DNA from 4 places in the Anoxybacillus kestanbolensis genome. Region 3 is predicted to be linked to each of the others. Evidence: riboswitches for the same ligand, from Rfam matches in the RefSeq annotation. Region 3 holds a riboswitch; each other region holds the start of a gene.
The links. A riboswitch is a leader RNA that binds a small molecule or an ion and turns the genes downstream of it on or off. The one in region 3 is predicted to bind cobalamin.

Region 1: another riboswitch for cobalamin. It lies ahead of BO219_RS00445 ((2Fe-2S) ferredoxin domain-containing protein); the one in region 3 lies ahead of BO219_RS05105 (ABC transporter substrate-binding protein).
Region 2: another riboswitch for cobalamin. It lies ahead of metE (5-methyltetrahydropteroyltriglutamate--homocysteine S-methyltransferase); the one in region 3 lies ahead of BO219_RS05105 (ABC transporter substrate-binding protein).
Region 4: another riboswitch for cobalamin. It lies ahead of BO219_RS08595 (ribonucleoside-diphosphate reductase subunit alpha); the one in region 3 lies ahead of BO219_RS05105 (ABC transporter substrate-binding protein).

What each region holds. Positions count from the first base shown of each region.
Region 1 is NZ_MQAD01000001.1:78,775-81,939, reverse strand. It holds gene BO219_RS00455 (glycoside hydrolase family 31 protein) at 1-533, shown strand, start outside; gene BO219_RS00450 (LacI family DNA-binding transcriptional regulator) at 551-1,585, shown strand; cobalamin riboswitch at 1,669-1,850, shown strand; gene BO219_RS00445 ((2Fe-2S) ferredoxin domain-containing protein) at 1,995-2,360, shown strand; partial or broken gene BO219_RS15085 (cobalamin biosynthesis protein CbiM) at 2,357-2,482, shown strand; partial or broken gene BO219_RS00440 (cobalt-precorrin 5A hydrolase) at 2,472-3,122, shown strand; gene BO219_RS00435 (cobyrinic acid a,c-diamide synthase CobB) at 3,119-3,165, shown strand, end outside.
Region 2 is NZ_MQAD01000028.1:23,500-26,664, forward strand. It holds gene metE (5-methyltetrahydropteroyltriglutamate--homocysteine S-methyltransferase) at 1-1,294, opposite strand, end outside; cobalamin riboswitch at 1,436-1,625, opposite strand; gene BO219_RS12420 (DMT family transporter) at 1,721-2,668, opposite strand; gene BO219_RS12425 (AraC family transcriptional regulator) at 2,789-3,165, shown strand, end outside.
Region 3 is NZ_MQAD01000005.1:537,633-540,797, forward strand. It holds gene BO219_RS05100 (FecCD family ABC transporter permease) at 1-776, opposite strand, end outside; gene BO219_RS05105 (ABC transporter substrate-binding protein) at 742-1,698, opposite strand; cobalamin riboswitch at 1,814-2,005, opposite strand; gene BO219_RS05110 (ATP-binding protein) at 2,073-3,165, opposite strand, start outside.
Region 4 is NZ_MQAD01000013.1:918-4,082, forward strand. It holds gene BO219_RS08595 (ribonucleoside-diphosphate reductase subunit alpha) at 1-1,664, opposite strand, end outside; cobalamin riboswitch at 1,777-1,977, opposite strand; gene BO219_RS08600 (cytochrome d ubiquinol oxidase subunit II) at 2,071-3,108, opposite strand; gene BO219_RS08605 (cytochrome ubiquinol oxidase subunit I) at 3,123-3,165, opposite strand, start outside.

The sequences.
Region 1 (3,165 bases), on a different contig from region 3:
CGTGGAATATTTCGGATCAGTTTATGGTTGGCGAGCAAGTGATGATTGCACCGATCATCCGTCCGTATACAACGCATCGCATCGTTTATTTTCCAGAAGGACGCTGGGTTGATTATTGGACGAAAGAAGTGTTTGAAGGCGGTCAGCGATATATTGTCGAAGCACCGCTTGATCGTTTGCCAATATACGTAAAAGAAGGGGCGATGATTGCCCACGCCGAAGCGAAGCCATCTACGATGATTGTAGATGAACAGTTGACGTTATATGTGTATACAATGAAAAAAGGAACATCGACATATACGATTTATGATGATGATGGTGAGACGTTTGCGTACGAAAAAGGAGAATATGTCCGCATGCATATTCGCGCGACGTTTTCGGACGATGCGGTTCATTTTGAGATAGAACGAGAAGGTGCGTACAAACCACCTTGGCAATTGCGTGTCGCATTTGTTGGCGATGTACCGTCTACAATTGTTGTTAATGGAGAACGATGTATCATCGATGAGGCGACAAACACGTTTGTTTTGTAAGAGATGGGGGATTTTTTATGACAGTAACGATTAAAGATGTAGCGAAGCGCGCGAATGTGGCGCCATCGACCGTTTCACGCGTCATCGCCGATAGCCCGCGCATTAGTGAAAAAACGAAGAAAAAAGTGCGCGAGGCGATGAAAGAGCTTGGCTATCATCCGAATTTTATCGCGCGCAGTTTAGCAAATAAATCGACGCAAGTAATCGGGCTCGTCATGCCAAGTTCGGCCGATAAAGCGTTTCAAAATCCGTTTTTCCCGGAAGTCATTCGCGGCATTAGTAAAGCGGTGCATGATCGGCAATATGCGTTACAGTTATCGACAGGGGAAACGGAAGCGGAAATTTATGATGGCGTCGTGCATATGGTGCAAGGAAAGCGCGTTGATGGTGTCATTTTGCTTTATTCGCGTGCGAACGATAAAATTATGGCGTATTTACAAAAAGAAGATGTGCCGTTCGTTGTCATTGGGAAACCGCATAAAAAAGCGGAAGAAATTACCCACGTTGATAACGATAACGTACGGGCGGCACGTGAGGCAACGGAATATTTAATTGAACTCGGTCATGAGCGCATCGCATTTGTCGGTGGAAACGTCAATCTCATCGTGACGATGGATCGTCTGCGCGGTTATGAAAAAGCGCTCAAATCGGCAGGGCTTGCATATCGAAAAGACTACATTGTACACGAGGAATTTTTAAAAGAAGGCGGACAAGAAGCGATGAAAGAGTTGCTTTCACTTGCTGAACCGCCAACCGCGCTCGTTGTCGCCGACGATTTAATGGCGCTTGGAGTATTAAATACGCTTGCGGAAATGGGCTTAAGCGTGCCGGGAGATGTATCGATCGTCAGCTTTAACAACGTACTTTTATCGGAAATTTCTCGTCCGCCGCTCACGTCGGTAGACATTAACATTTTTCAACTCGGCTTTGAAGCGGCAAGAAATTTAATACAACAAATTGAAAATCCGAACGAGCCAATTAAACGAATTATTATCCCACATACGCTCGTGAAACGATTTTCATGCGACTACTACAAAGCGCCTTCTCAATAGAGGGCGCTTTTTTTGTAAATGGACTAGGCGAGAAGAAAAAAATGGTGTATTATATTCTTAACATTCATGCTCTTTGAAAAACAATATACGATAAGCAAGTACGGTGCATACGTCTGTATGCTTAAAAGGGAAGAACGGTGCAAAGCCGTCGCGGTACCCGCCACTGTGATGGGGAGTTTTGTTGCAGGATGCCACTGATTTTTAGGGAAGGCGCAACGAAATGATGAACCTCAGCCAGGAGACCTGCCTGCTTGCGATACGTCGGCTGCCTACGGGAATATAGGTAGACGTGCGGGAACGATGGACGTTATATATGCTTAGTGACGTATGCTCTATTTTTTGAATCTTTCGTTTTTTCTGCACCTCTGCCTAGGGGTGCTTTTTTATTTTGAAAAAAGGGGCGACATATATGGCAACATGGAATTTACAAGGAACGACACATCACATGCTTATTTGCAACGGAGGAAGCTGCATGAGAAAAGGAGGGGAAGAGGTGACGCAAGCGATTCGCGATGAAATTGATCGGTTGCAGTTACATGGGCGCGTTCATACGACGCGTACACGATGCAACGGTCGCTGCGAAGATGCATGTGTTGTCATCGTTTATCCAGAAGGTGTTTGGTATCGTACGATTGATGAACAAATAGGGAGGGACATTGTACGCAATCATGTACGTGACGGGAACATATTGCGCGATTACGTCACGTATACGTATGAACATACAGGATTTGTTATGCCCGAACATAGCGTTGCGACAAGGGGGAAAGAAAAATGAAGCGAAACGCATGGTGGATCGTTTGTACATGCTTGACTGTCTACGTTTTATTTGCGCTTTCACCTTCAGTATATGCGATGCACGTTATGGAAGGATTTTTACCTTGGCATTGGCCGCTCGTTCGGATGGGTGTGGGAGAACGAAGAAAACTTAACACCTGTGAGCGCTGCCGTTGTGAACGAGCAACACGTCGCGATTGTACAAGAATCAGGGGAGCGGCATTGGTGGACGTATGATGCACCGCTTCCAGCGAACATTCGTACATATGGGTCGATTGCGGAAGCGCTGAAAGCAAGGCCTGATGCAGCATTAGTTGTGACGCATCGGCTGCTCGAGAAAGAGGAACAAGCCATTTTACAACATGGAGTGTTGTATCGTCCGAAAGTGATTGTTATTGGCATCGGGTGCAATCGTGGGACAAGCGCACAAGAAATTGAACAAGTCATTTGCGATACGTTACAACAGCTTCGTTTTTCGCTAAAAAGCGTGAAAGCGTTATGTACAATTGATTTGAAAAAAGATGAAGAAGGTTTATTAGCCGTCGCAAACAAATATGGGTGGCCGCTTATTTTTTATACGCCCGAACAATTAAACGACGTTCCGATTGATGAACCGTCTGAAACAGTATTTCGCTATACTGGGGCATATGGTGTAAGCGAACCTGCAGCAAAGCGATATAGCGGACAACAAAAGCTTATTTTAACGAAAAAAAAGAGTGGGAATGTGACGATTTCCGTTGCGCTATGGGAGGGAGAGCGGTGAAAAGAATTGTCGTGGCTGGGACTGGGAGCGGTGTTGGAAAAAC
Region 2 (3,165 bases), on a different contig from region 3:
CGCTCGTTTGTGGGAAGCTTCCAATCGTCGTTGTCGGCAAAAGTGGAAGCTGCAAATGGGCTTGTTGTGCTTTTTGTCTTTCGCTGTAAGATGTTCGGTTTAATGGAACGGTTGTGATATCGTCTGTTTGTTTAGATTGACGGAACTTGGAAAAATAAACGTTTGTTTGTTCATCGTATTTGATTAGCTCGTCGATCGTTACGTTTCCGTTCATATACTCTGTCAACATACGTATTTCATCTAATTTTTCATCGGCAAATGATAAAGCCCCAGCAAGCTCCGTCGGCAATGCATGTTCATGTTTTGTCGTGACAGGAACATGCAGTAAGCTGCAAGACGGTTGAATGATCAGTTGTTCGGCAACGTTTGCTAAATGATGAAGGAGCGTTGCTTTTTGGGCAAGCGAGCTTTTCCATACATTGCGACCGTCTACAATCCCAGCAACTAATATTTTATCTTTCGGAAATCCGTACGTGTTTATGTTTTTCATGTTCTCGCCATCGTCATGCACGAAATCAAGCCCAATGCCTGCGACAGGTAAAGCAACGATTTCACGATAATGCGATACGCTATCAAAATATGTTTGTAAAATAAGGTTTATATTTGGTACATCGCGATGAAAAACTTCATATACATCACGAAATGCATCGACTATGTCATCGTCTATATCTTGAACGAGAATCGGTTCATCGATTTGGACGAATGACACGCCCGCTTCGCTTAGTTGTTTGAATAATTCCACATAAAGAGGAACTAATTGTGCGAGATGTTTGCGCCACTCGTGTCGCGCGTATTGCTTAGAAAGCAAAAGAAACGTAATCGGTCCAAGTAATACAGGCTTTGTTTCTAAATTGAATGTTTCTTTTACAAGCTTGTATTCTTTCAATAGGCGATTATCCACTAATTTCGGCTTCGTTTGCCCGATTTCAGGCACAATGTAGTGATAATTTGTATTAAACCATTTCGTCATTTCAAGCGCATGTTGCCCATTTGTCCCACGTGCCATTGCAAAATATTGCTCAAGCGTATCGTTTATTTGTTGAAATCGCTTGGGAATATACCCAAACATAAATGCGGTATCTAGCACGTGATCGTATAAAGAAAAATCTCCGATCGGAATGAGATCAATTCCTTTCTCAAGTTGTTTACGAATGGAATCGAGTCGAATCGTTTCCATTGTTTTTGTGAATTGATCTTTGTCTATTTGCCCATTCCAAAAAGATTCTAATGTTTTTTTCCATTCTCTTTTTTCACCAATGCGCGGATACCCTACATTTGAACTACGAATGAACAAGTTAAGCACCTCCAGTTATTTATATCCCAATCAAGCAAAAAAACCCTCTTCCAAACAGAAGGAGGGCATAGCTAGCTCGTATTGAGATACATGAAGTGCCTCAAGATCATATGTCCTCACTCCTCCCTATGACGCGTAGGTCGTAAGTGCATACAACAGGCAGGTCTCCTGACTTAGCTTCATCGCTGTTTATCTCCTTCCCATTTCAAATGAAACAGTGGATTGTGATAAACAGCTCTGCATCACAGTGGCGCGACCGTGTTGGACTTTCACCAAACTTCCCTTTTAAGATTCACAGCATGTGTGAACCACCTGTTGCGTGAACTTATTATGTTATTGTATAAAATTCAGAATAAACGAACTTTTTGTTTTTTTCAACAGAAATATTAATGTATTTTTACATAAAACATAAAAATAATGTAGTAATCACCCTAACGTTTGTGAATTTTTTGATTTGTATGCATATTGATGGTCAGCTATGGAGGATTTTTTATTTAATGCTATCAATAACATCATAGTAATAATGCAAGCTGTGCCAATCCATTGAAAAAAACCAAAAGGTTCTTTTAACCAAAAAACGGTTGTTAAAACAGCGGCGAGTGGTTCAATGTTGCCTAATAGGCTTGATTCTTTAGGCGAGAGACTTTGTAAGCTTTCGATATAAAACCAAAATGCAATCATTGTACCGAATATAATAACGAAAATTAAGTATAAGTACGTTTCTATGGTTAAGTGTTTAAAATCCATTTGCCAGGGTGGATGAACAAAGCTTAGTGCTAAGCCGCCAATCACCATGGACCAGCCGACAACGACAAGTGAATGATATTGTTTCAGTAAAGGAACAGCATATAGAGTATAAAATGCTAAAGCGATGCCAGATAAAAAACCCCAAACAATTGCGAGCAGTGGTACAGATAGTTGGGAAACAGAACCGTTTGTTAATAAGAAAAAGCAACCAACTAAGGCGAGCGAAATAGCCAATACATCTCTTTTTGTTATAGTAGCTTGTCTGTGAAAAACGGAGTAAATGATAATCATAACAGGTGCTAAATATTGCAATAATGTGGCGACAGCTGCGTTACCATGTTTAATGGAAGCCATATACGTATATTGAACAGCCAGCATACCGAGCAATCCGAAGGTAATCAATGAGATAACTGCTTTTTTCGTTTTCCAAACGGAAAATATTTGTGTGCGCTCTTCTTTCCTAACAAATTGAACGATTAAAAGTAAAAAACCAGCTACGAGTAATCTTGTCGTTACAAGCCAATCTACATCGATGCCATACTGAAAAAGTTTTTTTGATACAGTTCCCCCAATCCCCCAAAATAATGCTCCGGTGATGACTAAAAATAATCCTTTTTTTCTATTCATGATTCATTTTTCACCTCGGAATATAAAAATAGTACTATGATAGTTTGTATAATAAGACAAAATACATTATAAATCATACAAAGATTGAATAAAAAAATATCACTATATTGAGGTGATAGTGTGCAAATAAAGGATTTTATGGTTGATCGAAATTTAAAAGAATTAACTGAACATCGGACGGTTGCGTTGCCAGTTGCATGTTACGAGACAATTATTAATCAAAACGTTCATGGATATATACCGCTCCATTGGCATGACGAATTACAATTTATTCTCGTTATAAAGGGTCAATCCATTTTTCAAGTTAATGGGGAAAATATCGTTGTTGGAGAAGGAGAAGGGTTGTTTATTAATAGTGGCTGTCTGCATATGGCAAAAGATATGGATGATTCGAATTGTGCTTATATTTGCTTAAACGTTTCGCCTAGCTTTATACTGTCACAAGAACTTTATGCCACCTATGTAACTCCATATATTCAAGCGACTAATTTATCTTA
Region 3 (3,165 bases):
GTAAGCAAGGAAGCGCTAAGTAAAATCCATAACTTTTTTCGCAACACATGTACGCCAATGTTTGCTGCTGTTCGCTCGCCAAATGAAAAAGCGTTTAACTCGCGAATATGTGTAAATAAGCCGAGAGAACCGATGATAAAAAACGGTACAAATAAAGAAACATATGACCAACCGCGCATCGCGACGCTTCCCATGAGCCAGCTAATGACTTGACGCAATTCCTCACCACTAAGGGCAACCATAAGTGAAATAACCGAGCCGAAAAACGCATTCATGATAATGCCGATTAAAACGATCGTTTCAATTCCCATATTGCGTTCTGCAAGTCGAGCAAATAATAAAACAAACAATAATGTCACGAGCGCACACATAATGCTCACGATCGGTAACGTAAAGCGTCCGAGAAACGACAAATGAAGTTGAAAAAAGAAGACGAGTACCGCTCCGACAGCAGCGCCAGATGATACTCCAATCGTATACGGATCAGCTAAAACGTTTTTTAAAAGCCCTTGGAACGCTACACCAGCAAGTGCTAAGGACGCCCCAATCAAAAAGGCGAGCACCACTCTCGGCACACGAATCGCAATAATAATTTGCGAAATGGTGGCGGGAACGTCCATCGGTGTATGAAACAAATGATGCGACAACGTGTCCCATATAGAAGAAAAGGGAATCGATTGTGATCCAATCGATATCCCTAATAATAGTGCAACGATCGCAATGATGGATGCAGTCATATAGTTATTTAAAAATGTCTGGATAAACGACTTTGGCAATTTCTTCGACCCCTTCAGCTAAACGTGGTCCTGGACGAGAAACTAAATCGGAATTAACATCGTATACGCGTTTATTTTTAATCGCAGGAACTTCTTTCCAAGCTGGGCGAGCGAGCACTTGCTCGACAGCGTTCGGTGTATAGTAACCGTACGTCGTAATAATGACGTCTGGATTTAACGCCACCGCATCTTCTTCAGTAAACATCGGCCATCCTTCTTGGTCGCCGGCTGCGTTTTTCGCATGAATGATCGTTAACATCTCATCCATAAAAGTTCCTTTTCCAGCTGTATAAATTTCTGGAGCAGGAGAAACTTCTACCCAAACGGTCGCTTCTTCTTTCACTTCTTTCGCCTTTTCAGCGATGGCATCAATTTTTTGTTTCATTTGTTGTACAACATCTGTCGCTTCTTTCACTTTTCCTGTCGCTTTTCCGATGAGTTCAATCGATGCATATACGTCGTTGAGCGACGTTGCGTTTGGTACAACAACAACTGTAATGCCTGCATCTTTTAATTGCTTTAATCCTTCTTCAGAGTTATGAGCACTCGATGCATGCGCAAGCACAACGTCTGGTTGAAGCGAAATAATTTTTTCTACATTAAACTCCATACCACCAATTTTTTCTTTGTTTTTCACATCTTCTGGATAGTTATCAAAGTCGCTGACACCAACAATTTTGTCACCAAGTCCTAATGCGTACGCAATTTCTGTATTACTCGGAATAAGCGAAACAATTTTTTTCGGTTCTTTTTCAATCGTGACATCACCAACCGCATCTTTTATGGTGACTGGAAATGCGGCTTGTTCCGTTTTCGCTTCTTGCTTCGTCTCTTTTGCTGGCTCTGCGTTATTGTTGCATGCCGCTAATCCGAGCGTCAACAAAAGCGCAAGAAGCCATACGTAATGTTTCCATTTCATCATTTTTCCCCCTTTTTTATGTATAAAAATAAAAAGCTCACCCCAAACGGAATGAGCTGGAAACAACAAAAGATAATTACTCCTCTTGTCGTTTCGTCGTCTCACTCCCCGAAGACGCGAATGACGAAGCAAAAAGGCAGGTCTACTGACTTATGCGTCATCCTACTTTGAAGCCTTCCCGTACAAATTGTACAGTGGCACGTTTCATTTCGTCAGCATTTACAGTTGCGGGGACAGTTCTGGACTTGCACCAGATTCCCTATTAAGTCTACTAGGTTGCCCGTTCGACACCTTTTTGCAACAGACATATATAATTGTCGAACAATTTTTACGTTTCTATCATAGCGAAAAATATCGTTAATAGCAACAAATTTTTTCTATTTTAATGGCAATGTAAATGTAAATGTCGTTCCTTCTCCGAGTTTGCTATGAACAGTAATTGTTCCTTTATGCGCTTCGACGATGTTTTTCGCAATCGCAAGACCTAATCCCGTACCCGATCGGCCGCGCGTGCGTGCTTTATCCGCTTTATAAAAACGTTCAAACACAAACGGCAAATCTTCTTCTGGAATGCCTGAACCAGAATCTTGTACAGAAATGCGTACTACTTCTTCGTCCGCATCGACAATGACGCGCACTTCCCCGCCTTCATCTGTATGACGAAGAGCGTTATCAATTAAGTTCGTCAACACTTGTTCAATGCGATCAGGGTCGAATGAAACGATGAGCTCATCGTTCATTTCAACAAGCAAATGAACTCCTTTTTCTTTCGCTAACGCTTGAAACTTATGAATAATGCGCTCTATATATGGTTTGAGCGGTACTTGTTCGTGATGAAGCGTTAAATGACCCGCTTCCATGCGCGCTAAATCAAGCAAATCATTGACAAGGCGTCCCATGCGCAACGATTCATCATAAATGACTTTTGCTAGTTCTTTTTTCTCTTCATCTGTTGCCGCAATATCATCGACGATCGCTTCGCTATATCCTTGCAACATCGCAATCGGCGTGCGCAACTCATGCGAGACGTTTGCGATAAAATCCTTACGTAACTTATCTAATCGTCGTTCTTCTGTCATGTCACGAAGCACCGCAACAGCTCCACGAATAACTTTACCATTGTATAGCGGAGTCATAACAATGACCCAATTGCGACCTTGTAAAGCGATTTCGGCAGCTTGTTCCTTTTCTTCCGTTACCGCTTTTTTGAACAATTCATTTACTTGCGGAGGAAGGGGTAATAAATCGTCGCGCTGCCCTTGTTCGTAGTACCATGCTTGTAAAAATCGGTCGGCAGGTGGGTTTGTAATAAGCACTTCGCCATTTCGATTGAGCGTAATGACGCCATCCGCCATGCTGCTTAAAATGCTTGCCAATTGCTCTTTTTCTTGGTTTAACGCATTAATGTGAAATTGCAGTTGCCGCCCCATTTGATTAAATGCCATTGCCAGCTCCCCAATTTCATCATGA
Region 4 (3,165 bases), on a different contig from region 3:
TTGATTCCTTTTAACGCCAATAAGTGATGCCATGAAAATGCACCTAGACCGATTGCCCGATATTTTTTATTTGTCATCACCGCTTGCAACACTTCAATGCGATTTTCGTTTAAGTCGATGACGTTATCGAGCATACGTACTTGAATCGGAATTAATCTTTCGAGTACATCGTCTTGTACGGCGCGAGCGAGATGAATGCTAGATAAGTTACAAACGACAAAGTCGCCTGGCTTTTTATGAATAATAATTTCACCATCTTGCGTATACTCTTTTGTTACGGTAGTCGCGCTCATATTTTGCATAATTTCCGTACATAAATTGCTAGAATAAATCATGCCCGCATGTTTATTTGGATTCATTCGATTCGCTTCGTCGCGATAAAACATATAAGGTGTACCCGTTTCTAATTGTGATTTTAAAATGCGCTTCATAATTTCAATGGCAGGTACACGTTCTTTACTTAACTCTGGGTGATTGATACATTCTTCGTATTTTTCGCGGAACGAACCACACCCTCGTTCTTCATCGTAAAAATCTTCAAGACCTAGCGGATTCCCATCTTTATCTTTCCACCCCATCACTTTTTTCACTTCATGTGGGTCAAATAAATACCAATCGCCACGCTTTTCGACTTGTTCCATAAATAAATCAGGGATGCATACGCCATAAAATAAATCATGGCATTTTTGCCGTTCATCGCCGTTGTTTAGTTTCGCGTCTAAAAATGAGAAAATGTCTTTATGCCAAACGTCTAAATAGACGGCAATACTTCCTTGTCGCGTACCAAGCTGGTCAACCGATACAGCGGTATTGTTTAATTGACGCATCCATGGGATGACACCAGACGATACGCCTTTAAATCCTTTAATATCCGAGTTGCGTGCCCGAATTTTACCTAAATATACACCAATCCCTCCACCGCCTTTTGATAAACGCGCGACGTCTGTATTTGATTCATAAATGCCGGTTAAGCTATCGTCGACTGTATCAATGAAACAACTCGATAATTGACCGTAAGATTTACCTGCGTTGGCGTACGTTGGTGTAGCGACCGTCATGTATTGGTTCGATAACGCCCAATACGCTTCTTTGACAAGCTCCATTCGTTTTTCTTTTGGCTCATTCACCATCAGCGTAAGAGCAATGGTTAAAAAACGTTCTTGTGGCAACTCATAAATTTCTCCGTCATATCCTTTCGCTAAATAACGATCAACGAGTGTGCGTAATCCGATGTATGTAAATTGCTCGTCTTTTTTCGGATCGATCCATGTCCCCGCTTCTTGTAGTTCTTCTTTCGTATATCGTTCAAGTACAAACGGATCGTAAATACCGAGATCAACGAGCATTGTTTGTAACTCATAAAAGTAGCGGTATGTGTCGGATACATCATAACCCCGATTTATAGCAGCCTCATTGTATAGCTGTTGTAAATAAAGGCGTGCTGCGACAAACGTCCAATCAGGTTGTTCTACGGTGATTTCGTCAAGTGCATTTAAAATGAGTTTGTTCATCATGTCATCGTATGATTTTGTATACGTCAGCGACCGTATCGTACGCTCGATGTATCGCTCGCTTGATAAGTGTGGAAAATCTTTGAAAATATGAAACAATAATGTGCGGGTCGTTTCTTCATTTACTTCTGTTTGTTGTTTTATGTACACCATATAACATCCCTTCCCCTAGAAAATAAAAAAATCCGCTCTCGTTGAGCGGATGAAACGATGGTAAAAGCATGCCTTTTTCCATCGTTTCATCTTCTCAATCCCCGAAGAATATGAAACGATACAAGGAAGGCAGGTCTCCTGACTTGCGCTTCTTCCTACTTTGGATTCCTTCCCATATATGCGCCATAAAACAGCTGACATATACAGTGGTGTTGTTTCCATTTCGTCTGCGCACACAGTTGCGGGGACAGTTCTGGATTCGCACCAGATTCCCTATTAAGTCCGTTTGGACACCTTCGCTTGTCGGTTTCAATATATAGTTATTATCTTGTTTATCATCACAATATATTGTGTAAAAAAGGTTTACGTTTAAAACTATAACGAAAAATCTCAACATTTGCAATCATTATTTTTCATCCTTTGCTACATAGCGTCGATCTTTCATAAACAGCCGCCAAAAATAAATGAATCCTGGAAATAAAATTGCAAAACCAACGATATACGTCAAAAATAAGGCACGAAACGTATTCGGGTGTGTAAATCCCGACTCAATGGTTACATTCGGATAAATCATATACGGTAAATGAGCTTTCCCATATGCATAGCTCGCACAAAAATATTGCAAAACGATCGCACCCACCGCAAGACGCGGTATTCCGCGTCCATGTTTCTTTTTCCATGGGGGAAGAAAAAGCGCCCCGCCAGCTAAAAGGAACAATATGACGGAAGCGACAAGCCATGGCCAATGAGACATCATTCCATCGTATAGCCACCGTGCTTCATTTCGCATCGTAATCATAATCAACATCGAGGAGAGAAGGGCGAATGGTCCTATAATAAGCGCATCGCGACGATAGATCGCATATGCCTCCGCTTCATTCGCTTCATTTGAGTAATCCGCTAATAAAAGCGAAGAAAGAAAAAGTGTGCTTGTAATCGCAAAGGCAATAAACGCATACTCATGTGGGCTTGTAAATAGACGATCGAGCCGAAGACGACTGACACCATTCATTGTTTCAACGAAAGACCCATGTGTAATGGGCAAGACGCTAATTAAAAATGCTGGAATAAGCAAGCCGCTTATGCCTGAAATGTAAATGAGCACTTTTTCATATTTAGGGGCAACGTGCGAAAAAACGAGAAATGCACTACGAACGGTCAGCAAAAGTAAAATAATACTACCAGGGATAAGCAAGATCGTTCCAAGTATAAACGTCGCCCCAGGAAAAAAGCTAACGAGCGCTACGACGATGGCGACGATAAAGACGTTCGTTACTTCCCATGTTGGCGATAAATATCGATTTGCGATTTTCGTTGCTTTTGTTTGTGGACGATTCATATATACCATCGACCAAAAACCTGCTCCGAAGTCCATCGTCGCCATGACGGCGTAAATAAAAATAAATCCCCATAAAATTGAAATCGCAATTAATTCATCTGTCATCATCTTGCTCCTTTCTATATGTGTATAGACAACTGTTGTTCAATCGGATGGCGGCGA